Regions from separate parts of the Desulfitobacterium sp. PCE1 genome, predicted to be linked through region 2. Evidence: riboswitches for the same ligand, from Rfam matches in the RefSeq annotation. Region 2 holds a riboswitch; each other region holds the start of a gene.

Region 1 (7,605 bases), 1.6 Mb from region 2:
CAAAGCATAATCCACATATCCAAAGATAAAACCAGCAAAGGGGTAAATCCATGAATATTTTAGTCACCCTAAACTCGAATTATATTATACACTTGATCGTCATGCTCACCTCTCTGATTGAGTCCAATCCAGGGGAGCAGTTTACAGTTTATGTGGCTCATTCCGGCATGTCAAAAGAAGACTTTACCCGCATCAATCATGCCATTGACACCTCTCGATGTAAAATTGAAGACATTAAAATTTCCGATAAGGGTTTAAGCGATGCCCCCATTACCAGCCGCTACCCCAAAGAAATGTATTATCGGATTTTCGCTGTCAAATATCTCCCGGATCACCTCGAGCGGATTTTGTACCTGGATCCGGATCTAGTGGTGATAAATCCCTTAAAGGAGTTCTATACCATAGATTTCCAAGGGAATTTCTTCGCGGCGGCCTCCCATGTCAAGGAAATATTGAAAAGGATTAATCATGTCAGGCTTAATATGGCTGAAGACAGCACCTATGTCAATTCGGGGGTTATGATGATGAACTTGTCTCTGCTGCGCCAGGAACAGGATATTCATGAAGTCTATGAATATATTGAGGGATATAAGCATCGCTTATTTCTACCTGACCAAGATGTCCTTAATGGAGTTTATAGTGATAGAACGCTGACTGTGGATGCGAAAATCTATAATCTTAGTGAACGGTATTATGTTCTCTATAACCTGAATCCCAAGTATTGGGATGCGAAGATTGACCTGGATTGGGTCCGCAATAATACCGTGATTATCCATTATTGTGGCCGCAACAAACCCTGGAAGGAAAATTATATGGGGGAATTGGATGTTTTCTATAAAGACTATGCACAAAAGGTTCATGACAAAATGAAGGATTTTGAGACGATGAGGTGAAATGATAGCATTATAGTTGAATACGATAATAGATGGGGCGGCTGATATGAGGAAAGAGATGAAGGACAGGCATTCATGGAAAATGGGCTTTACTACGGGCAGCTGTGCAGCCGGGGCGGCAAAAGCCGCATGCTTCTTACTGAAAGGATTAAATCAAGGAACACAAGTAGATATCCCACTGCCCCAAGGGGAACGGCTTCAATTATCCATACATCGAATGGAAATTGAAAAGGATATAGCTCGTGTAGGTATTATCAAAGATGCAGGGGATGATCCTGATGTCACCCATGGTTTGGAAGTGGTAGCTCAAGTGCGGGTTCTTTCTGAAAAAGGAGAAATCCTCATTCGCGGGGGTCAAGGTATTGGCGTCGTTACCAAAAAAGGACTTCAGATTCCTCCAGGGGAAAGCGCTATTAACCCTGTTCCCCGGTCAATGATTCAGGCAGCGGTACGAGAAGTATTTCCCCAGGAAGAAGTCCTGGTGGTGATTGAGGTGCCTGATGGAGAAGAGCTTGCTTCGAAGACCCTGAATCCTCGTTTGGGAATTATGGGAGGAATATCGATTTTAGGCACAACAGGTATAGTTCGGCCTATGTCAGAGGAAGCGTTCAAGAAGTCTATTCTGCCTGAGCTGGATCAAGCCGTTGCTTATGGACATAAAGCCATTGTTCTAACTCCTGGCAATTATGGTTTCAGAGCAGCTACGGCGGAACTGAAAGTTCCTGAGGAAGCCATTATTCAGATGGCCAATTTTGTGGGCTTTCTGCTGGAGGAGGCTGCCTATCGCAAGATCGTGAAAGTGCTTCTCTTTGGTCATATTGGTAAATTGATTAAAGTAGCCGGGGGGATTTTCCATACCCATACCCATGTTGCCGATGCCCGGATGGAAATTTTAGTGGCTCATGCCGCACTGAATGGTATTGACCGGAACTTTTTGCAGACCATAGCGGAGTATCCAACGGTTGAAGGTGCTGCTGAAGAAATTCGTACCAAGGGTTGGGGAAATCTTCTGTTTAAATTAGCAGAAAGGGCGAGTTGTCGGGCTCAAGAGCATGTGCATGGGGAAGTGCAGGTGGGAACCGCCTTTACTTTGCTTAACGGTGAGATCATTGCCTGGGACGATCAGGCCAAAGAGATCTGCAAAGAATTTTGGCATTGGCCGCAGATAGAGAAGGAATTTAGGTAAAAGTAGAGAATAACTTAGTAATTCGAATTAAATTGTCACAACAATCGGATAATACTCAAGGTTCCTCTTTTGAGGATGAAAAGGGAAGTCGGTGAAAATCCGGCGCGGTCCCGCCACTGTGAACCACGAGTGCCTCCTTATAGCCCACTGGGATAATCCTGGGAAGGGGGGGAGGCATGAAGACTGGAAGTCAGGAGACCTGCCTTGAACATTGCATTACGCCCACGAGCGATGGGTGTGGTGATTATTTCGGAATAACCGAAGGGAAAAACCAAAGAGCCGCTCAGGGCTCTTTTTTATTTCACTATAAATCGCGGCAGAATTGGGCAAAGCCGAAGGCTTGGTTAATTAACGAAATATAGGTTAAACAAAGGGGAAGGTGATGGGATGATCCAAATATTGGGGATAGGCCCTGGTACAAGAGCATGGGTTTCCCAGGCTGTTGAAGAAATGGTCCATCAGAGCGATGTTTTGGTAGGAGGGCAACGAGCCTTAAAGCTCTTTCCGGATTTCAAGGGAGAGTCATACCGGGTCAGTGGAAATTTAGCCGAAACCTTGAAAACCTTGCAGAGAGTATTACAGCAGGGAAAAAAGGCAAGTGTCCTGGTTTCTGGCGATCCAGGTTTTTATAGTCTGCTTCCTTGGTTGAAAAGGGAGTTCCCGCAAGAAGAAATCCAGGTGTTGCCTGGCCTTAGCTCCATTCAGCTTGCTTTTGCACGAGCAGGGATCCCCTGGCAGGATGCAGAGTTGCTCAGTGTCCACGGCCGTCCGCTGAATTGCTTACCTTTACATCTCAGCCGCCCCTTGGGAGTTCTCACTGGCGGTGAAAACTCACCTCAGAAGATTGCTGAGTATTATCATACCTATGACTTCAATCCGCAGATCTCTCTTGGCAATGCCTTGACTTATCCGGAAGAGCGTTGGTTAAATACAGATGCTCATCAGCTCATGGATTTGGAAGAAGATTTCTCTAATGCGGTGATGATCCTCTACCCTGAAAATCCAGAGGATAAGTCGGCTCAATCCTTGCTTTCATTGCCTAAGAGCTTTGGTATCAAGGATGAGGAGTTTGTTCGTGGCAATGTTCCCATGACTAAGAATGAGATTCGGATTCAAGTTCTGGCTAAGGCAGAGATTACCCCTTCGACCCGGGTCTTGGATGTGGGAGCAGGGACGGGTAGCATAAGCATTGAAGCAGCGCTTTTAGCTCATCGTGGCTGCGTTTATGCCATAGAAGAAAATCCGGAGGCACAGGAGCTTATTCTGAAGAATCAAGAGAAGTTTCGGGTAAGAAATTTGCGACTGGTTCGTGGATCTGCGCCTCAAACGTTACAGGAAATCCCCCCTATGGATGTCTGTATTATTGGCGGTAGTCATGGGCAGATTCGGGAGATTTTACTTCAAGCTCCCTTGGCGCCTGGGGGAAGGGTTGTATTGACTGCCGTAACTTTAGAGACATTAGCTCATGGTATGGAAGCCTTAAAAAGCTTGCAATATGAGGATGTTGATGTGGTTTCGATCCAAGCTGTACGCTGGAAGGGTATTAAGGATATTCATCTTGCCCAGGCCCAAAACCCCGTATTTATACTTTCAGGAAGAAAGGGGATTATTTAAGGCCTCTGCTTCAAACAAAGGAGTTAAGAACCCGTTCAAAAGAAAATGAGCTCCAGAACCGCGGGATGGTTGCGGGCCGAAGAGCTAAGGAGGAACGAAGTGAAGAAGGATAGGAACGAAGACACAAACATAGTAAACAATCAGATCAGTGAAAAGGCTAAGCTTTACGGAATAGGGGTAGGGCCGGGGGACCCGAAGCTTATTACCTTGCGGGCAGTGGAAATTCTACAAGCTATTCAGGTGGTCGCCATACCCAAGTCCAAGATGGAGCGGGAAAGTGTCGCGTGGGAAATTGCCAAATCACACTGCCCCTCCGGAGTTAGCATTTTAGAGTTAGAAATGCCGATGACCGCTGATGAGAGCATACTTCAAGCTGCTTGGCATACTGCGGCAGAGAAGATTAAGGAGGAGCTTTGTCAGGGGCATTCCGTTGCTTTCCTTACCTTAGGTGATCCTTCCTTATACAGCACTTACAGTTATCTACTTGCTATCTTAAGAGATCAGCTTGAACCGGATCAGATAGAGACCATTCCAGGTATCACGGCTATGGCGGCAGTCGCAGCTCGAGTGAATTGGCCTTTGGCTACGGGAGATGAGCCTTTAGTGGTTTTGCCGGGGATCGAGGGCTTAGAGGAGTATGAGCAATATCCTAATCTTGTCTTAATGAAAGTATCGCGAAATTTGCCGGATGTACTTAATCATATCCAAAGAACCGGGTCACAGGCAGTTTTAGCTACCCGGGTAGGTCAGGCAGGAGAAGACGTTCGCCTGCTTGGCCCGGAGGAAGTGTTGGAAAAAGTGGACTATTTAAGTCTTGTGCTTTGTAAGAAACCTCAATCTTGAGAAAGACCCTTTGAAAGCTAAATCTCCAGGATTTTGCTTTACACCGTTCGCTCAATAAGCTGCGCGGACAAAACTAACGCTCAAGCCCTTCGCTCCGTCGGGTGCCCAGCCAAATCGCTCCTGCTCAATGGCTGGTTGGAAACGTCCTGTTTCCAACCCGACTCCGCTGCAGTCTTTTCGCGAAGTTTTGTTCCCGCTCGCTTAAATTCGCTCTCTTTTGTAAATCAAAATCCTTGGGCGATTTTTCAAGTATTCGTTTAAGTATCTTTTTAGGACACAGAAAAAGACCCGAAAGAAGTGCAAGAAAGACCCACAAGAGTAGCTTTACGCACAAAAGCGAACGGATTTCACTGTGTATAAGGCAGCTAAGGCTTCTGCTTCGCTTCACTGACCATAAGCCAAGCTTTCTTTAAGCGGAGGGGCGGTCGGGTCAACGAGGCTTTCCTAACATAGCGTAGCCACGGTTCACATGCAGAAAACAGCGGGGTTTGGCGTCGAAAGTGTCCGGTGGACAGTTTCGCTCAAGGCGGCACTCCCCAAAGCATACGCATCCGCCGCAGATGCTGTTAAGAAAGCGAGTTGACCAGCCCTGGAGCTATGGAGTACGTGAGTCTCCGATCAAGAAACCTTCCGGTGGAAGGTTTCAGGAGATCACGCCCGAAGGTGCGTTGTGCGTAAAGCTACGCGACCCAGACGGCTGCACTAAAAAGATCTTTGGATATCATTATAAAGACAGGAGTGAAAACCTTGGCTGAGAATATTAATCCGGTTCTCTTTGTAGGAGCCGGTCCCGGGGATCCGGATTTGATCACTTTAAAAGGCAAAAAGGCTCTTGAAGAAGCCCAGCGGGTTATTTATGCGGGATCCTTGGTCAACCCGGATATCCTGCGGCATTGCCGAGAGGGCATAGCTTTATTTGACAGTGCCGGGTTAACCTTGGAAGAGACTGTAGCCATCATGGCGGAAGGGGTACAAAAAGGAGAAAAAGTCGTTCGTTTACACACTGGAGATCCCAGTGTTTATGGAGCCATCCAGGAACAGATGCAATGCCTGGAAGAAAAGGGCATTACCTACGGAGTGATCCCGGGAGTAAGCTCTGTGTTTGCCGCCGCCGCTGCGGTGAAAAAAGAGTTTACCCTGCCTGAGGTCAGCCAGACCTTAATTCTTACACGACTGGCGGGAAGAACCCCGGTGCCGGAAAAGGAAGATCTGGCATTATTGGCTCAACATCAAGCCAGTATGGCGATTTTTCTCAGTGTACAGGATATAGGGGAAGTGGTGGCGACCCTGAGGAAAGGATACCCCCCCAATACACCTGTAGCTGTTGTGTATCGAGCCAGCTGGCCGGATCAACACATTCTGGAGGGTACCTTAGAAACCATTGAAAATCAGGTGAAAGAGGCGGGAATCCGTAAGCATGCACAGATTCTTGTGGGAGATTTTCTCCGGGATCAAGGGACCCGCTCTAAACTGTATGACCCGGAATTTACTCATGAGTATCGGCAAGGACGCTCATGAAAACAGCCATTGTGGTGTTAAGGGATCAGGGCTTAAGGACGGCCTGCCGGATCATCGAGAAATGGCCTGAAGAGGAACCAACCTTACTCTATCTGCACCGGCGTCTTGAGGGTCAGAAGCGCATTCATGAAACAGAAGAGCCTGCCCCTTGCTGCGATCCTTATTATTTTAGTGAGCTGAAAGAAGTCCTTCCTGAACTATGGGAAGGTTCCTCTCTTTTGATTTTTATCATGGCTACGGGGATTGTGGTTCGTCATATTGCTCCTTATCTTCAGGGTAAGGATCGGGATCCGGCCGTATTGGTGCTGGATGAAAAAGGGGAATTTGTAATCTCCCTCTTATCCGGGCATTTAGGAGGAGCCAATGCCTGGGCGAAATCCGTGGCCCAGTGGATCCATGCCCAACCGGTGATAACCACTGCCACAGATGTGCAAGGGCTGACCGCACCTGATGAGTACGCCCGACGGTTTGGTTGGTCTGTCGAACCTTTATCAGGACTGAAGGAAGTCAATTCTTTGTTGCTGGAGCAGGGTTATCTCAAGGTCTGGACCGATTGCCTGCCCGAGGAACACCCCCTGCGTCAGGACCCTTATTACCATTTCCTTAAGGATAAAGATAAAGAACATGCCCAGCTATGGGTTACAACAGAACAACTTGCGGCTCAGCATGAGCGGATCCAGGGAAAAAGCAGGCCCCTTCATTTGGTGCCAAGGATCTTTGGTATCGGAGTAGGGTGCCGCAGAGGGGTAAGTAGGGAGCAGGTGATGGAAGCCATTGAGGGAAGTCTCAAGCAAATAGGGATATCACCAAAGAGTATTCAGGGGCTATACAGTATTGAATTAAAAGCGGATGAAGCAGGAATTATCGAGGCAGCCCGAATCCTGGGCATACCCTTTCATACCTTTTCATCACAAGAAATACAGAGTATAAATGAACAACAAGGGCTAAGGCCATCGGAATATGTCAAAGAGAAGATTGGAGTGGATGGTGTATGCGAAGCAGCGAGCTTACTGGGAACGAGTCAGGGAGAGTTAGTTCTTCCCAAGCAGAAGTGGAATGGGGTCACGGTGGCCATCAGCAAGGCAAAATCTATGTGGTAGGCATTGGTCCTGGAGATGCGGAGCATATGACTCAACGGGCTCAGTCGGTATGGAAAGAAGTGGATGTGGTCGCCGGATACAAAACCTATATCGATTTGATTCGTCCTTGGCTTGCCGAGAAAAAAGTGGTGGCCACGGGTATGCGGCAAGAAATTGATCGCTGCCGCGAAGTTGTAGAGATCGCTCTGGAGGGTCAGGCCATTGCCTTGGTCAGCAGTGGAGATGCGGGAGTCTATGGTATGGCGGGGATTCTGATAGAATGCCTGGAAGAAAAAGATGCCTTGGATATTCCTTTGGAGATTATCCCTGGAGTAAGTGCTGCCAATGCTGCATCATCCCTGTTAGGAGCGCCTTTGATGCATGATTTTGCGGTCATTAGTCTGAGCGATCTGCTCACGCCCTGGGAAGTTATCCAAAAGCGCGTTAAGCTGGCAGCAGAGGGAGATTTCGT
Region 2 (7,605 bases):
TGTTGACCTTTGGTTGTATAGGCCTGGGGATTAATGACCTCAACTGTCAGTCGTAACTTCCCTTGCTCGCTAAGGTCCAATCCCATGGCACTGACGACCCCGATCTCATTCAGTTCTTGATGGCTCCAGCACCCCGGCAATAAAAGTAAAAGGAATAGGGCTATGAGGATTACCCATCTCTTCATATATCGAATGATCATCTTTGTTTAACTTCCTTTTACTTTTTTTAAGCTATTTTTCATAGCCTTTTTACTTTGACGCCGGTAAGGACTGAGTAAGGACGGGCGGGATAGCATGGACCAAAGAGGGGAGCGGATCATGCCATCTTTCAAATCACCGATATTGGTTGGGACAATAGGAGAAAGATAAGGAATGCCAAAAGAACGTACGGACAGCAAATGAATAACAATGGCTAACAGGGCCATCAGCCAGCCAAACATTCCCAAAAAAGATGTGGCCACGAGAAAATATAACCGCAGCAGGGACACTGGTCCAGTCATAGGCGGAACAAGAAACCCTGAAATAACTGTGAGGGCAACCAGAATCACCATAACTTGGCTGAATAAGCCCGCCTGTACCGCTGCCTCCCCGACGACCAAGGCTCCTACGATACTTACTGCCTGACCCACCGTATGGGGCATACGTATGCCTGCCTCCCGAAGAATCTCGTAGACCATACCCATACCCAAAGCTTCGATGATCACCGGAAATGGTATTCCTTCGCGACCGGCACTCATACTTATTAATAGGCTGGTAGGAACCATCTCCTGATGATAGGTCTGGATAGCTACATAGAAAGCAGGAAGTGTGGTGGAGAAGTAAAAAGCCAGGTAGCGGATGAGCCGAACCAGGGAAGCATAATAGGGCCGGGAATAATAATCTTCAGGATTTTGAAAGGCCTCCACAAAAAGGTAGGGCACCGTGATGACAAAAGGGGTTCCATCCACCAGGATTCCTACCCTGCCTTCTAGCAGTTTTGCTGTCAATTTATCGGGTTTTTCTGTAGTTCCCACAGTAGGAAAAATTGATTGAGGAGCATCTTCAATCAGTTGTTCAATATAACCGCTCTCCAGAATTCCGTCAATATCAATGGATTGAAGGCGCCTCTTCACTTCATCCACAATCTTTGGGTTAGCTATACCTTCGATGTAGGCCACATAGATGGTGGTATTGGTTCTTTGTCCAAGGCTCATGGCTTCCAAACGTAAATGCTGGTCCTTTATTTTACGTCGGAGTAAAGAAGCATTCACCTCAATTCTTTCCACAAATCCTTCCCGGGGCCCCCGGATGGTGGACTCAGTTTCCGATTGCTGAACATTACGGGTCTCAGCACCGAAGGTCTCAAGAAGCAAAACCTCCCCCGCTCCCTCTAAAAAAAGAGCCGTTCGACTGGATAATATCCCCCGCACCACTTCATCAAGGGTCTTCACAGTATTAATTAAGCTATTACTTAGGACATCTCTGTGTAAAATCTTGAGAGAGAGGATTGGCTCAGAACCCTCTGCTTGCTCCGAATTCTTCTCAGCGCTTCGAAAATCTAGGAGAGGCCTGATCACAAAAGCACTCATGTATTGCCGATCCACTAATCCATCAAGATACACCAAAAAACCTTTGCTCGTTTTGTCAAACCACAATTCACGAAATGAAAGATCCGCAGAGTTTTTGAAGATATCTTCTAAACGACTTCGATTCTCTTCAAGGTTGGGGGATATGTCTGATGAATTCTTATCGCTCATTTGAGGACCTCTTTTTAAATACCTTAAATTTTTGTTTTAAGCTATAAATTATATAAAGGAGAGAGACTCCACATATTTCGACGGTTAAACCATAGACTCCAAAGATATTTTTAAAAAACACAGTTTTATCAATACTGGTAGGATTAATAAAGATAGCAAAGACAAATATAACCACCGCAATGCCGATCCCCAAAAACATACGGGATTTGCTTGAAAAAATATGCTTTAAACCTTCCACAGCGGCATAGTGAAACAAAGCTAAAGTTAAAAAGGCTCCCGCTGTCCACGATACTATTTGAAAAGCTTCCGTCCTTTGGATGAAGTTTCCTACATCGACTTTGCGTGCAAGATTGTAGATAGAATACAATTGCCTGGAACTGACTTCTACGCCAATAACCATAATGACAAAGAACATGGACGTGGTGATCGCCAGAATACCCAGTCCGACTCCCATGAGCTTTACCTTATACATGGCTTTAGGATTATTATGATAAGCCATTAAAACACCCATAATAATGCAGATTCCGAACCAAGCAGAAGGAAGCATGGACCCCCTTAGAATCTCACCTATTCCGTGCCGGAAAACCGGTCTCAAATTATCAAACTCCAGATTCCCTATATTAAACAGCGTCACAAAAAGAAAGGAGCCAAGGACAAAAGGGGCAATAATCTCAGAGAGCCTCATAATCACCTCAATCCCGGAACAGCAGGCATATGTACTCACCAGTAAAAGCAAAAAAGCAAAGACGTATTTCGGAGTTTCCGGCATCACCACCGAACCAAAGAAGTCGATAAGAGCTTGGGTAAGAGTGATGGCTACACTAATAAAGTAAATGCTAAAAATTCCAACGCTTATCTTTCCTAAGGTTTTGCCGAGGATTTTCTCACTGTACTGGAAAATCGTCTGATTGATATAATTCCTCCCCATTTTATATAAGAAAAAACCCAGCATTGCTTCTATAACCATAGCCACTAGGATGGCCTGCCAAAAATCCTGCCTCAACTCTCTTATTAGTAGATTGGGCATGCCTAAAGATAGTGAGACAATAATGAAATATGTACAAAAGGATTGGCGGCTTGAGATTTTTACATTCATGGATTTCACACTTTCACCATTATAGATAGCTTAGTATTAGGATGAACACTCAGCCTGATACTATGCATCTTCCGAAGGGATTAATCTCTTTCCTTTGCCGTGTCGGGGGCAGACCCCTATGCAGCTTTGCGCACACCGCACCATAAAAAAACCGGCCTGTGAGCCGGTTGAAAAAACTATGGATGAGTCGCCATCCCTTGCTTGGCCAGTAAAAAATCCACAAACTGACGAGCGGTTCTCCCGGAACGGGCGTTATGATTCATAACCCAGCGCAGAGCCTGCTGCCGCAGATCCTCTCTTGGAATTGCCAGCCCTTCCTGAGCCGCTAATTTCTCGACAATCTTCAGATATCCTTCCTGGTCCGGTGTGGGGAAGGTGACCGTAATGCCGAAGCGGTCGGATAAAGACAGCTTTTCCTCCATATTATCCCGTCGGTGGACTTCATCAACTTGGCGTTCGCCAAAGGTTTCTCTTATCAAATGACGCCGATTGGAGGTGGCATAAATCAGCACATTTTGAGGCTTTCCTTCCAAGCCCCCCTCCAATAAGGTCTTCAAATTCTTATAATCGCCTTCCGTATCTTCAAAGGAAAGGTCATCAATAAACAAGATGAACTTTAGAGGCTGCTTAGCCAGGAGCCGAATAATCTTAGGGTAGTCCTGTAGATCTGTTTTCGATAATTCAACGAGACGTAGTCCTTGATCACAATATTCCTGCAATAGAGCCTTAACCAAGGAAGATTTACCCGTCCCACGGTTGCCGTAAAGAATCACATTATTGGCCGGAAGATCTTTCAGGAAAAATTCAGTGTTTTGAAGGATGATTCCCTGCTCCCGTTCTTGATTAATCAATTTGTTTATGCGCATGGGATCGGGGCGTACCCCTTCAAGCCTTTCTGTCTCGCCCCTCCATTTGAGAGCTATACACTGACCAAACAATCCTGTACCCATAGTTTGATAATAAGAAAGGAGAGCCTCCACCATTTCTTCTGCCGTCCCTTGAAGCAGACTTTGCTTCAGCCTTCTTTGCCAAGACCGGAGATAACCCTCAGCATAACTTTCTTCTTGCCCATAGGTTTCCGTAGGATAAGCATCCCCCATCTTCATCTCCTGAAGACTTATCCATATGGGCCAGGTTTTAGGGTGCAAAGGAGCTTCTTGCCAGAGAGCCAGGTTTTCCATCTCCTGCTCTTCGCACCGCGCATTAACCGCATCCTTGATCTCTTCAGCCGTCAGTTCAGCGATCTCTCGTAAATACAGCAGCTCCCGCCCTGCCAGTTGGCGAAGCCCGGTCGATACCCTATTCTTCCCCCCCTGGGCTGCTTGCCTGGTGAGCTCATTGTCATCCTGGAGAATACGTTCCCAAAGATAATCCGGCCAATGAACCTGGGTAGCTAAGGAGCAGAAATGATGGTAGTCTTTATAGATTTCCATAAGATCAAATTCTTTGCTCCCAATTTTCTGAAGCAGACTCTGGCAAGAAGCCGCCACTGGGTCTCCTATTAAGCCACGGAACACAACCATTCCATCAAAAAGAAGGGATAATCGAGTTATTTTTGTCCTATTCACGCAATGCACATCCTTATGTGTTCTAGTACAACTCCTAGACACTATCATAAATCCTTCAATTCCTTAAGTAAAGGGTTGATCTTACCGGAATCTCTCTTTTAATACAAGCCAACTACTTGACAAACTCTCCTTCTTTGGTATTCTATAATTAATTAAAAATTAAACCATTCTTTGGTGCCCCCACGGGGGGGAGAATAGGGAAACCGGTGTGATTCCGGTGCGGACCCACCACTGTGTAGGATGAGCTTAAACCATAACCACCGGCAACGCCGGGAAGGGGTAAAAAGCGTTTGAATCCAAGCCAGGAGACCTGCCAGGAATGTATAAAGCCTTTCCATGGGTGAATTTGGAAAGCAGCGGCGATGAAGGCAAAGTCCCGACCACTTATTAAGTGGCGGGACTTTATTTTTTTTACAAAGGAGAGGAATAAAGATGAGTAAAACCGAATTAGAACAGGACAAGCTATGGGATGATTTCTTTAAACAGGAGAACCTGGGTGCTGCTTCCCTTGAGGAATGTGAAGCCGCATTGAACCATCTTATCCAGGGAATACGCGGTCTTGACGAACAGGCTATGGAAGCGGTACAAGCACGCTTGGATTCCTTGACAAAACCTCAGGGCAGTTTAGGGGTCCTGGAGACAATTGCCAAGCAATTGGGGGGGATTCAAGGGCAACCTTGGCCGGAAGTAGAAAAAAAGGCCATCCTCGTCATGGCCGGAGATCATGGTGTGGTGGCCGAAGGTGTCAGTGCCTTCCCTCAAGAAGTAACCCCGCAGATGTTCTATAACTTTTTAAGTGGCGGTGCAGGGATTAATGTCCTGGCTCGCCATGCCAACGCTGATGTGATCTGCACCGATGTGGGAATGGCTTTTCCTCTGGACCCGCCTGAGCTCATGGTTCACCGCATCATGAACGGAACTCATAACATGGCTCTGGGACCCGCCATGAGCCGCAAAGAAGCTCTCCTCTCCCTGCTGACCGGAGCTAAAATCGCCCGCCAGGCTATTGATTCCGGAGTAAATGTCCTGGCTACTGGGGAAGTAGGGATTGGCAATACGACTCCCAGTGCAGCCATTATTTCTCTCATTACGGGCTTGCCCCCCCAAGAGGTTACCGGACGGGGAACAGGTCTGGATGATGCGGGACTCATCCGCAAACAAGAGGTTATCGCCCGTTCTATCGAAATCAATCAGCCGGATCCCCAGGATGGGATGGATGTTCTCAGCAAAATAGGCGGTTTAGAGATCGGTGCCCTAGCTGGAGCAATTCTTCAAGCAGCCTTTTCCCGTGTCCCCATCCTTTTAGATGGAGTAATCTCCACGGCAGCCGCACTCATTGCTACACGTCTCTGCCCCACGGCCCGCTTCTTCCTGATTCCTTCTCATTCTTCCGTGGAAATTGGCCATATTACCGCCTTGAAAGAACTGGATCTGAAACCCATCATGCACCTGGATTTCAGACTGGGAGAAGGAACAGGGGCCGCTATCGGCTTCCATCTCCTGGATGCCTCCATCCGCATTCTCAATGAGATGGCTACTTTTGAATCCGCAGGGGTCAGCAGTAAAAACTAAGCATCATTGGAGGTAACTATGTCGGATTTTGTTCTCATAACCGGCGGGGCCCGCAGCGGTAAAAGCCGCTTTGCCGAGCTCCTGGCAGCCCATCCCGGTCTGCCCGTAATCTACATTGCCACAGCACAAGTCTACGATGAGGAAATGGCTTTGCGTGTCAAAAAACATCAAGACCAGCGTCCTTCCCATTGGGACTTAGTGGAAGAGCCCCTTGCCCTCTCATCGGTGTTGGAACGACATGCCCAGGACAAGGCGGTACTCTTGGTGGACTGTGTGACCCTGTGGCTGACCAATCTTCTTCTTGCCAACTATCCGGCAGAGGATGATTTGCCTGAGCAGGAGTATACCCGAGCCCTCCATAGGATAGAGCAGGAGATTCTGGAACAGGTCCGCACCATCGCTCATATAGCCCAGGATATTACCCCTCAGGTGATTATGGTCACCAATGAGGTGGGAGACGGTATCGTTCCCGATAATCCTCTTTCCAGAGTGTATCGGGATCTGGCCGGCAGGGCCAACCAGATCCTCGGTCAAGGTGCCCAACAGGTCTATTCGGTCGTTGCCGGTTATCCGACGGAGATCAAAGCCACCGGCCAGGCTTTATTGGATTCCTTGCGGCGCGAGGATTCCTAGCATGCGCAAATTATGGATCGCCCTGACCTTTCTCACACGAATACCTCTTCCACAGCCGGAAAATGTGACCACGGAGGAGTTCACTCAAAGCCAGCATTATTATCCCTTAGTGGGCTTAATTCTGGGGGGAACACTCTGGCTGGCCCTCATCCTGCTCCTTCCCCACTACCCACCTCTGGTTACGGCCGCTTTACTCCTTACCCTGGAACTCATTCTCACCGGGGGAATCCATCTTGATGGATTTATGGACAGCATGGATGGATTGCTTTCAGCACGGACACCTGAACGCATGCTGGAGATTATGAAGGACAGCCATGTGGGAGCCTTCGGCGCCGTAAGTGCCATGGTTTACCTGCTGCTCAAATTCACTCTCCTGGCCGGACTCCTTGCCCTCCCCTCACCTTTTGTTCCTTACCTCATTCTTTTCATGCCCATCCTATCCCGCTGGATTTTTCAGATTGGGGTTCATTTCTTCCCTTACGCCCGGGCCCAGGGCTTCGGTCAGGGATTTCATGAAGCCTCCCTTAAAACCCGGTGGTTATTCTTAGGTGAAGGCTTGCTGCTCCTTTTCCTCACCTATTGGGTTCTGCACTGGCCGGGGATTTCCGGCTTTATTCTAGCCACCCTATTCATCCTCTTTTTCACTCGCAAGGTGTCCCGTCTTCTGGGAGGGTTAACCGGGGATCTTTATGGCGCCAGCATTGAACTCTCCGAACTGCTCTTTCTTTTGGGGGCATTCCCTCTGATTTCTTAGAACTTGTCCGAAATTCGTAATCCGTTCCGAATTAACAAAAGAGGCCGTTGCTCAACGAACTGTAAAGTTCTGGGCAACGGTCTCTTAGTTTTAGTACAGGTAGTAAAGCTTTTTCAAGCCTATTTATTCAGCCCCCTGGCTAAACGCTTCATTCCTTCTTCAATAATCTCCGGTGTCGAGCAGGAGTAATTGAGGCGCATTTCATTGGACACCCGGCCATCGGCGTAGAAGAGAGCTCCGGGAACA
Region 3 (7,605 bases), 2.4 Mb from region 2:
CCTAATACCATCCTTATCGCTCCTTTTTCTATATCGAGCTTGAGAAGCTCTTTGTGATGGTTTTATCATACAAGAGCTTCCCCTGCATGTGAATGTAATTACTAAGGGTTATCCCCTGACAAAACACGGATTCGTATGTTACGTTCCTATCGCTCATCCTTTTTCATGGCCCTGTACACCATAGGTGGCATCCCAGTATATTTCTTAAATAACTTCCCGAAATACTCTGCATCACTAAAACCCAGGAGATGGGCTATTTCATAGTTTTTTAAGGCATCTTTTTCAACCAATCTTTTTGCCCGTTCTATTTTGATAAAAGTAATATGCTCTCCTACGGTTATTCCCGTCTCCTGTTTGAACAGATCACCGACATAATTCTTCGTCAAATAAAATGCTTCTGCAATTTTTCCGAGACTAATCTGATTTTCAATATGCTCAATACAAAAAAGACATACCTCTCTTACTAGGGCACTGCGTTCAGACCGCAAAACAAATCGATTCAGTGTGTCCATCAGCCTTTCAACATGCTCCATGAATCGCTCCTTCAGGACTTGAAACTCCGCTTTCTGAGGGGAGGGATTTTCCAGATAATGCTCTACTGTGATGTACTTCTCAAGCCAGGGATATGCCTCTTGTATGGACATGAAAACTTCATCATAAATTTTTTGCAATACCAGAGCCCCTTTAATCCGATCATGCCCTACCCCCTCACACACTTCATCAAGCATCATCTCTATTCCCCTTAAGGCTCCCTTTTCTCCTTGATCCAGCTGCTTCAAAAGGCTTCTCAGCTGTGCCTCAGGATAATAGATATCTACCTTTTCAACCAGCTGTTCCTCTAATGTCTTTACATATTCATTGGCCTTTTTCTTGTCCAATAGATGTTTTTTTGCTTTTTCGAGCACCTGTTTTAGGTCATCATGGACAACAGGCTTAATCAAATAATCAAAAACACCGTATTGAATCGCATGTTTTGCAAAGTTAAATTCACTGTGCACGCTCAAGAACACGACGCAAGAAGCTAATCCCCGCTCTTGTACTTCTTTTAATAGTTCAATTCCATTGATGACTGGCATTTCAATATCCGTAATCAAGAGGTCTACAGGATGCTCCCGAAGCTTTTCAAGGGCTTCTTGACCATCCGATGCCTGTGCCACGATGCGAAAATCCGTTTCATCGCTCCATAAGGTTAACCGCTTAATCTGTTTTATCATAATATCCATATCATCGACAATCATTACCTCAAACATTTTCGCCCTCATCTATGTTGTTTTTTTCTAAGGGTAAAGCAAAATAAAGTTGTGCTCCTTCATTAACTCGTCCCTCAATCCAAACTCTTCCTCTATGTTTCTCAAGTATTTTTTTCACAGTAGCAAGTCCTATACCCGTTCCTTCAAAATCCTGCTTACGGTGCATTCTTTGGAATACGTGGAATAACTTACCGGCGTACTTCATATCGAAACCAACACCATTATCTTTAAAGCAGAATACCCATTCTTCAGCATGTTTGACACTGTTTACGTTCAGGATTGCCTGTTGACGCCCTTTTGTAAATTTAAACCCGTTGGAAAGAATATTTTCAAGGGCTTGCCGTAAGAGTACTTTATCCCCTGTTACCATCGGCAATTCATTCTCAATGACCAAATCCACGTTTCGATCAGGATGAGCTACCTTAAGTTCTTCATAAATATTGAGAATAAGGTCTGCTAGGTTTACTGGTTGGAGTGCCAATTCTTGCTTTGACGTTATGGAATACTCCAACAAACGATGAATCAATGTGTTCATATCTTGGCAAATTCCTTTAATGCTCCCTAACATTTCATTGGTCTCTGGATTAAGTTGTTTTCCATAATCCTCAAGAATAAAATTGCTATATCCTTCAATAGCTCGGATAGGCGCCCGCAAATCATGGGATATGGTATAGGCAAATCCCTCCAATTCGCTGACTGCATTTTGCAGTTCACCTGTGCGTAAGAGAATCCGTTGTTCCAGCTCGTCATTAAGCACCCGAATATCTCCTAACGCCTCCTCTAATTGGCGCTCTCGAATTCTCAGCTGCGCTTGTGTCTCCACCACGCGCTGAACAAAGCGAATGGTGATCCCACCCATAATAAAAAACAAAATAATTGCAAATAAGAAGGTGACTCGGGTTTCTTCACTGGGATTGAGATTCCATGAAAAAAAGGGGATCTCATCCGAAATATAGTTGTAAATTCCTAATACAGCTAAGGTAAAACATAAACCGAAAAGAACAATTGCGGACAAAATATACGTGTTATATCTTGCTCCACTAGAGATGGGGAGGTTAAAAAATTTGCGAACAAAAGGAAGGAGGAGCACTGCATCGCAAAAGCCTAATAAAATGGATTCGACAATGATTCCCTTGATTACGAATAAAAGAATAATCCCCATATCTATTTCCGTATAGGCTTGAGGATTCCAAAACGGTGTAATCACTTCATTGAATCGAATAAGTATTGGGAATAGAGTGATATAAACCACAAATCGGATAAGCACATATATCAACTGTAGAAAGTAGAGATTATAGACTCTCTTATTTGATTTCTGGCGTTTTTCACTCCCATATCCGTGAATAAGAACCCAAAGCAAAAGAGATAGGGAAGGAATCAGCGATGCCCAACCGTTATAACTCCCTAGAATAAACGGATAAAAAATAATAGGGCTGGCTACAACACTAATAACACCATACTTAGTCCCCCAGGCTAATGCCACCAACAAGGGAAGCATCAAACTCCATGTAATGTTAATGGAAAACCCATTAAAATCAAATCGACTTGCAAAGAAAACCCCGACAAAACTAATCAATCCAAACAAAATCGATATGAAGGTCCTGTAACGTTGGCTCATCTTTATCTCCTTAAGTAAACTCTCTAACTATCTTCTTAGTTATACCTCTATTTTTATCGATTTATCATCGGATGACAAGTCTTTTACTTTTTGCTTCGGTACATCTGTGATTTAGATCGTTGACACTCTCCTTGGTTTTAGGATATGATTTTATTAAACCTTGGCTCTGATTTTGGTTATAGACCCACTATATATAGTGTCTCTTCACTAATTTTTATCTATATATGGTGTTCGATAGGATTTTGATGTATAATAAAACTGATCCATTGATCAAGGAATCTCATAGGTGACTGTGTGACCACAGGTGAAAAGGGAAGCCGGTTAGAATCCGGCACGGTCCCGCCGCTGTAAGGGAGATATGCTTCTTGGCATTACCACTGAAAAGGTTTTCGGGAAGGTAAGAAGTATAGATGATCCTAAGTCAGAAGACCTGCCTATGGGTATACCACCAACTCTACGGAGTATAGAGTATGTTGGACTGCTAATGGCATGTTGTTTTTAGCTTCTCGACATCTCTGTCGGGAAGTTTTTGTTTCTTTATCAGATGTCAGGAGATTAGATTGAGAAAAGAGGTAGATTTTATTTGATTACTAAGATTCGCAAGCGAGACGGACGAGAAGTTCCCTTTAACATTGAGAAAATAGCCAGCGCCATCTTTAAGGCGGCCAGCGCCACAGGAGGCAAGGACTATCAATCCTCCCTCCTTCTTGCTGAGGAAGTGGTCAACTACCTTGAGATCAACCTACATAAAAGAGTTCCTTCCGTGGAGGAAATTCAGGACGCTGTAGAAAAGATTCTTATCGAAAAAGGCCACGCCCGCACAGCCAAAGAGTTCATTCTCTATCGGGCAGAACGGACCCGGGTCCGGGAAATGGATACCCGGCTTATGAAAGTCTATGAGGATCTCACCTTTAAAGAAGCCAAAGACAACGATATGAAGCGGGAAAACGCCAATATTGACGGGGATACCGCCATGGGCACCATGCTGCGCTACGGCTCCGAAGGGGCTAAACAATTCAATGAGATGTTTGTCTTAAAGCCAGAACACTCTAAAGCCCACAAAGAGGGAGATATTCACATCCACGATATGGATTTTCTCACCCTCACCACCACCTGCTGCCAGATCGACATTATAAAACTCTTCAAAGAGGGCTTTGGGACCGGCCACGGCTTCTTAAGAGAACCCAACGATATCCAAAGCTACAGCGCTTTGGCTTGCATCGCCATTCAATCCAACCAGAACGACCAGCACGGCGGCCAAAGCATCCCTAATTTTGATTACGGCATGGCACCCGGTGTGGCCAAAAGCTATATTAAACTTTACAGACAAAACTTGCTCAAAGCCTGCGAGCTTTTATTCCCTCAGGAGATGGATTCGGAAGAGCTGGAAGCCCATCTTAAGGATGTGTTCTCCACTCTGGAAAACCAAGGAGGGCACATACCTACCCTTTCCCCTGATCCGGACTATTTTGAGCAGGAATCCGCTCTGCTCCAAAACCTTCCTAACCTTAAACTGGACAAGCCTACCCTTCGGAAGGCCCAGGACTTTGCCGCTAAAAAGGCTCTCGCCGAGACGGATAAAAAAACCTATCAAGCTATGGAAGCCTTGGTCCATAATCTCAACACCATGCACAGCCGTGCCGGGGCCCAGATTCCCTTCAGCTCCCTCAATTACGGCATGGACACCACCCCGGAAGGCCGTATGGTGGTCAAAAATCTTCTCCTGGCTACAGAAGAAGGTCTGGGCAACGGGGAGACCCCCATTTTCCCTATCCATATCTTCAAAGTGAAGGAAGGGATCAATTATAATCCCGGGGAGCCCAACTACGATTTATTCCAGCTGGCCTGCCGGGTGAGTGCCAAAAGACTCTTCCCTAACTTCTCCTTCCTCGATGCTCCCTTTAACCTGCAATACTATGTCCCCGGCAAACCTGAGACGGAAATTGCCTACATGGGCTGCCGCACCCGGGTCATCGGCAATAGTTACGATCCTTCCCGGGAAACCATCTTTGGCCGGGGGAATCTTAGCTTTACCACCATCAACCTCCCCCGTCTCGCCTTAAAAAGCGACAAAAACCGCACTGAATTCTTTACCATGCTGGATGAGAAAGTTGACCTCGTCATCAACCAGCTCTTGGAACGCTTTGAGATTCAAGCCCGCAAAAAAGTCAAGAACTTCCCCTTCCTCATGGGGCAGGGGATCTGGCTGGACTCTGACCAATTGGGCTGGGATGATGAGATCCGCGAAGTGCTGAAGCACGGAACCCTTTCCATGGGCTTTATCGGACTGGCCGAGTGCCTTATAGCCTTAACCGGACAGCATCACGGGGAATCGGAAGAAGCCCGCCAATTGGGACTGGAGATTGTCCAGCATCTGCGCCAGCGCATGGATGAAGCCGGGCAGGAATACGGGCTGAACTTCTCTCTCTTAGCCACTCCTGCCGAAGGCCTCTCCGGCCGCTTCATTAAGATGGATCAGGAGCTTTTCGGCAGCATCCCCGGTATCACGGATAAAGAATACTACACCAACAGCTTCCACATCCCCGTCAGCTTCCCCATCCCTGCCTTTCACAAAATTAAAATCGAAGCACCTTATCATGAATTGACCAATGCCGGCCATATCACTTATGTGGAGGTGGACGGCGACCCGGCTCAAAATGTGGAGGCCTTTGAGAAAATCATCCGCTGCATGAAAGAATCCGGCATCGGCTTCGGCGCCGTCAATCATCCTGTGGATCGGGATCCCATCTGCGGATATACAGGAATCATCGGCAACGAATGCCCTCGCTGCGGCAGAGCAGAAGGTGCCACCCCCTTTGAGCGCATCCGCCGCATCACCGGCTATTTGGTCGGCACCCTGGATCGTTTCAACGACGCCAAAAAGGCCGAAGTCCGGGATCGGATTAAACACCTGAATTGCCTCCACTCCTCTGCGGATCAGAGGGAGGTCTGATGATGGACTTCCAGATCCGGATCGCAGGAATCATTGAAGAATCCATTGTCGATGGCCCGGGCATACGTTTGACGGTCTTTGCCCAAGGATGCCCTCACCACTGCCCCGGCTGCCATAATCCTGAGACCCATTCCTATGAAGGAGGAAAAAGCATCCCTATCTCAGAGATTCTCAAAGGTTTGGCGATGAATCCCCTCCTTGACGGCATCACTCTAAGCGGCGGGGAACCCTTTGCCCAAGCTGAAGGTTTTGCCTTATTGGCACAGTCCGCTAAGCAAAGAGGCTTCCACGTCATGACTTACTCTGGGTATACCTATGAAGAACTTACCGCTCAAAGTAAAAAAGAGCCTGCCTGGGCTCTCTTACTTGAGCATACCGATTTATTGGTGGACGGACCATTCGAATCAGCCAACAGAAATCTGCTTCTACCCTTTAGAGGTTCGGAGAACCAACGAATTATCGATGTGCAAGCAAGCCTGAAGCAGGGGAAGGTTGTTTTGGCCTTGGCTTAAATTCGCAAAAGGTTTGGTTAAACTATCCAAGATATGATATATTTAACTTGGAGGAGGGTTAACTATGGATATAGCAGCTTTGTCCGTCGTTTCCAATCAGGTTCAGCTCAAACAGCAAGCTTCAATTTCTGTCATGAAGATGGTTATGAATACCTCTCAGGAACAAACCAATGCCATGCTGGCCATGGCTTCGGGGATATCCAATGAGATGGAGCTATCTGTGAATCCTCAGCTTGGCAGTCAACTTAACGTCTTGGTATAATGATGTCCTTGTGCCCCGATTTATGCGCAGGATAAAAAGGACCGTTGCCGGTGAACATTGTTTTCCGGGCAACGGTCCTTTTTCGTTTATAGGCTTTTTTGTTGATAAGATTATAATCCATATCCTCTTGAATAGTCCTCAAAACAGTCCAGGCAGACCTTTTTCCCCTCCTGGAGCCTGATCTTATGTTCAGGCGCCCCTTCCCCGCAGCTTTCACAGACCACGGTCCTGAAGAGCCGGGCCTGCTTAGGCACAGTAAAACCAGGCTTTTTAAACTCAAACACTTCCTCCACCGGAGCGGTGAGGATATACTTTTGCCGTTCCTGCCGGTCCATTTCCCCTTGAGAGGGTTTCAGAACGATTCTCACACTTTCCCCTGTGGTTCTGTTGAAGAAGCTGAAGGCCATTTTTCCGGTTCCCCGATAGATAAGATTTCCTTTGCCAAAGCTGCATCCCGCAATAACTTGCACAGCATCGACTCCACAGGCATCATTTTCCGTCACGCAAACAATTTCTTCATCACTGGAGAACTTGAGTCCCATTTTTTCCTGGGCCGCTTCACATGCTCTGAAACCAATGGCTAATCCCGGACACTCATGGCCATGAAAGGCCACCGCTTTTTCCCACAACTGCTCATCCATAATCATCCATTCCTTTCTTTATTTATGCATTATGCTTTATTCGTCTTCATAACCTGCTCGGGGAAGGGCACGACCATTTTAACTCCATGGGAATATTCCATAGCCACCGGTATGCCGTACACTTCGCTGATCACCTTAGCATTCATGATTTCTTCGTCGCCATAGGCATAAATTCCTCCGTTTTTAATAAAGAGAAACCGATCACAATAGCGCAAAGCAAGATTCAAATCATGAATGACCATAAGGACACAGATATCTTCCTCCCTGGCGATTTTCTCTACCAGCCCAAGCATATCGTGCTGATTTTTCAGATCCAGGTTGCTGGTAGGTTCATCCAGGAGCAGCACTTTAGGTTGTTGGGTCAAAGCC

The links. Region 2 has a riboswitch for cobalamin ahead of cobT (nicotinate-nucleotide--dimethylbenzimidazole phosphoribosyltransferase). Riboswitches for the same ligand answer to the same signal wherever they lie in the genome.
Region 1: another riboswitch for cobalamin. It lies ahead of DESPCE1_RS0105640 (bifunctional cobalt-precorrin-7 (C(5))-methyltransferase/cobalt-precorrin-6B (C(15))-methyltransferase); the one in region 2 lies ahead of cobT (nicotinate-nucleotide--dimethylbenzimidazole phosphoribosyltransferase).
Region 3: another riboswitch for cobalamin. It lies ahead of DESPCE1_RS0101680 (anaerobic ribonucleoside triphosphate reductase); the one in region 2 lies ahead of cobT (nicotinate-nucleotide--dimethylbenzimidazole phosphoribosyltransferase).

The regions. Positions count from the first base shown of each region.
Region 1 covers NZ_KB913023.1:1,136,333-1,143,937, forward strand. Annotated here, with positions in the region: gene DESPCE1_RS0105625 (glycosyltransferase family 8 protein) at 51-893, shown strand; gene cbiD (cobalt-precorrin-5B (C(1))-methyltransferase CbiD) at 940-2,079, shown strand; cobalamin riboswitch at 2,121-2,301, shown strand; gene DESPCE1_RS0105640 (bifunctional cobalt-precorrin-7 (C(5))-methyltransferase/cobalt-precorrin-6B (C(15))-methyltransferase) at 2,467-3,693, shown strand; gene cobI (precorrin-2 C(20)-methyltransferase) at 3,793-4,536, shown strand; gene cobM (precorrin-4 C(11)-methyltransferase) at 5,284-6,054, shown strand; gene DESPCE1_RS0105655 (cobalt-precorrin 5A hydrolase) at 6,051-7,154, shown strand; gene cobJ (precorrin-3B C(17)-methyltransferase) at 7,181-7,605, shown strand, end outside.
Region 2 covers NZ_KB913023.1:2,764,048-2,771,652, forward strand. Annotated here, with positions in the region: gene DESPCE1_RS0113750 (Ger(x)C family spore germination protein) at 1-200, opposite strand, end outside; gene DESPCE1_RS0113755 (spore germination protein) at 207-1,736, opposite strand; gene DESPCE1_RS0113760 (endospore germination permease) at 1,726-2,832, opposite strand; gene DESPCE1_RS0113765 (ATP-binding protein) at 3,009-4,400, opposite strand; cobalamin riboswitch at 4,556-4,733, shown strand; gene cobT (nicotinate-nucleotide--dimethylbenzimidazole phosphoribosyltransferase) at 4,833-5,972, shown strand; gene cobU (bifunctional adenosylcobinamide kinase/adenosylcobinamide-phosphate guanylyltransferase) at 5,991-6,605, shown strand; gene cobS (adenosylcobinamide-GDP ribazoletransferase) at 6,607-7,359, shown strand; gene DESPCE1_RS0113785 (PLP-dependent aminotransferase family protein) at 7,479-7,605, opposite strand, start outside.
Region 3 covers NZ_KB913023.1:335,986-343,590, reverse strand. Annotated here, with positions in the region: gene DESPCE1_RS0101695 (hypothetical protein) at 1-11, opposite strand, end outside; gene DESPCE1_RS0101690 (response regulator) at 147-1,250, opposite strand; gene DESPCE1_RS0101685 (ATP-binding protein) at 1,243-2,868, opposite strand; cobalamin riboswitch at 3,136-3,321, shown strand; gene DESPCE1_RS0101680 (anaerobic ribonucleoside triphosphate reductase) at 3,452-5,821, shown strand; gene nrdG (anaerobic ribonucleoside-triphosphate reductase activating protein) at 5,821-6,333, shown strand; gene DESPCE1_RS0101670 (YjfB family protein) at 6,398-6,595, shown strand; gene DESPCE1_RS0101665 (FmdE family protein) at 6,706-7,236, opposite strand; gene DESPCE1_RS0101660 (ABC transporter ATP-binding protein) at 7,266-7,605, opposite strand, start outside.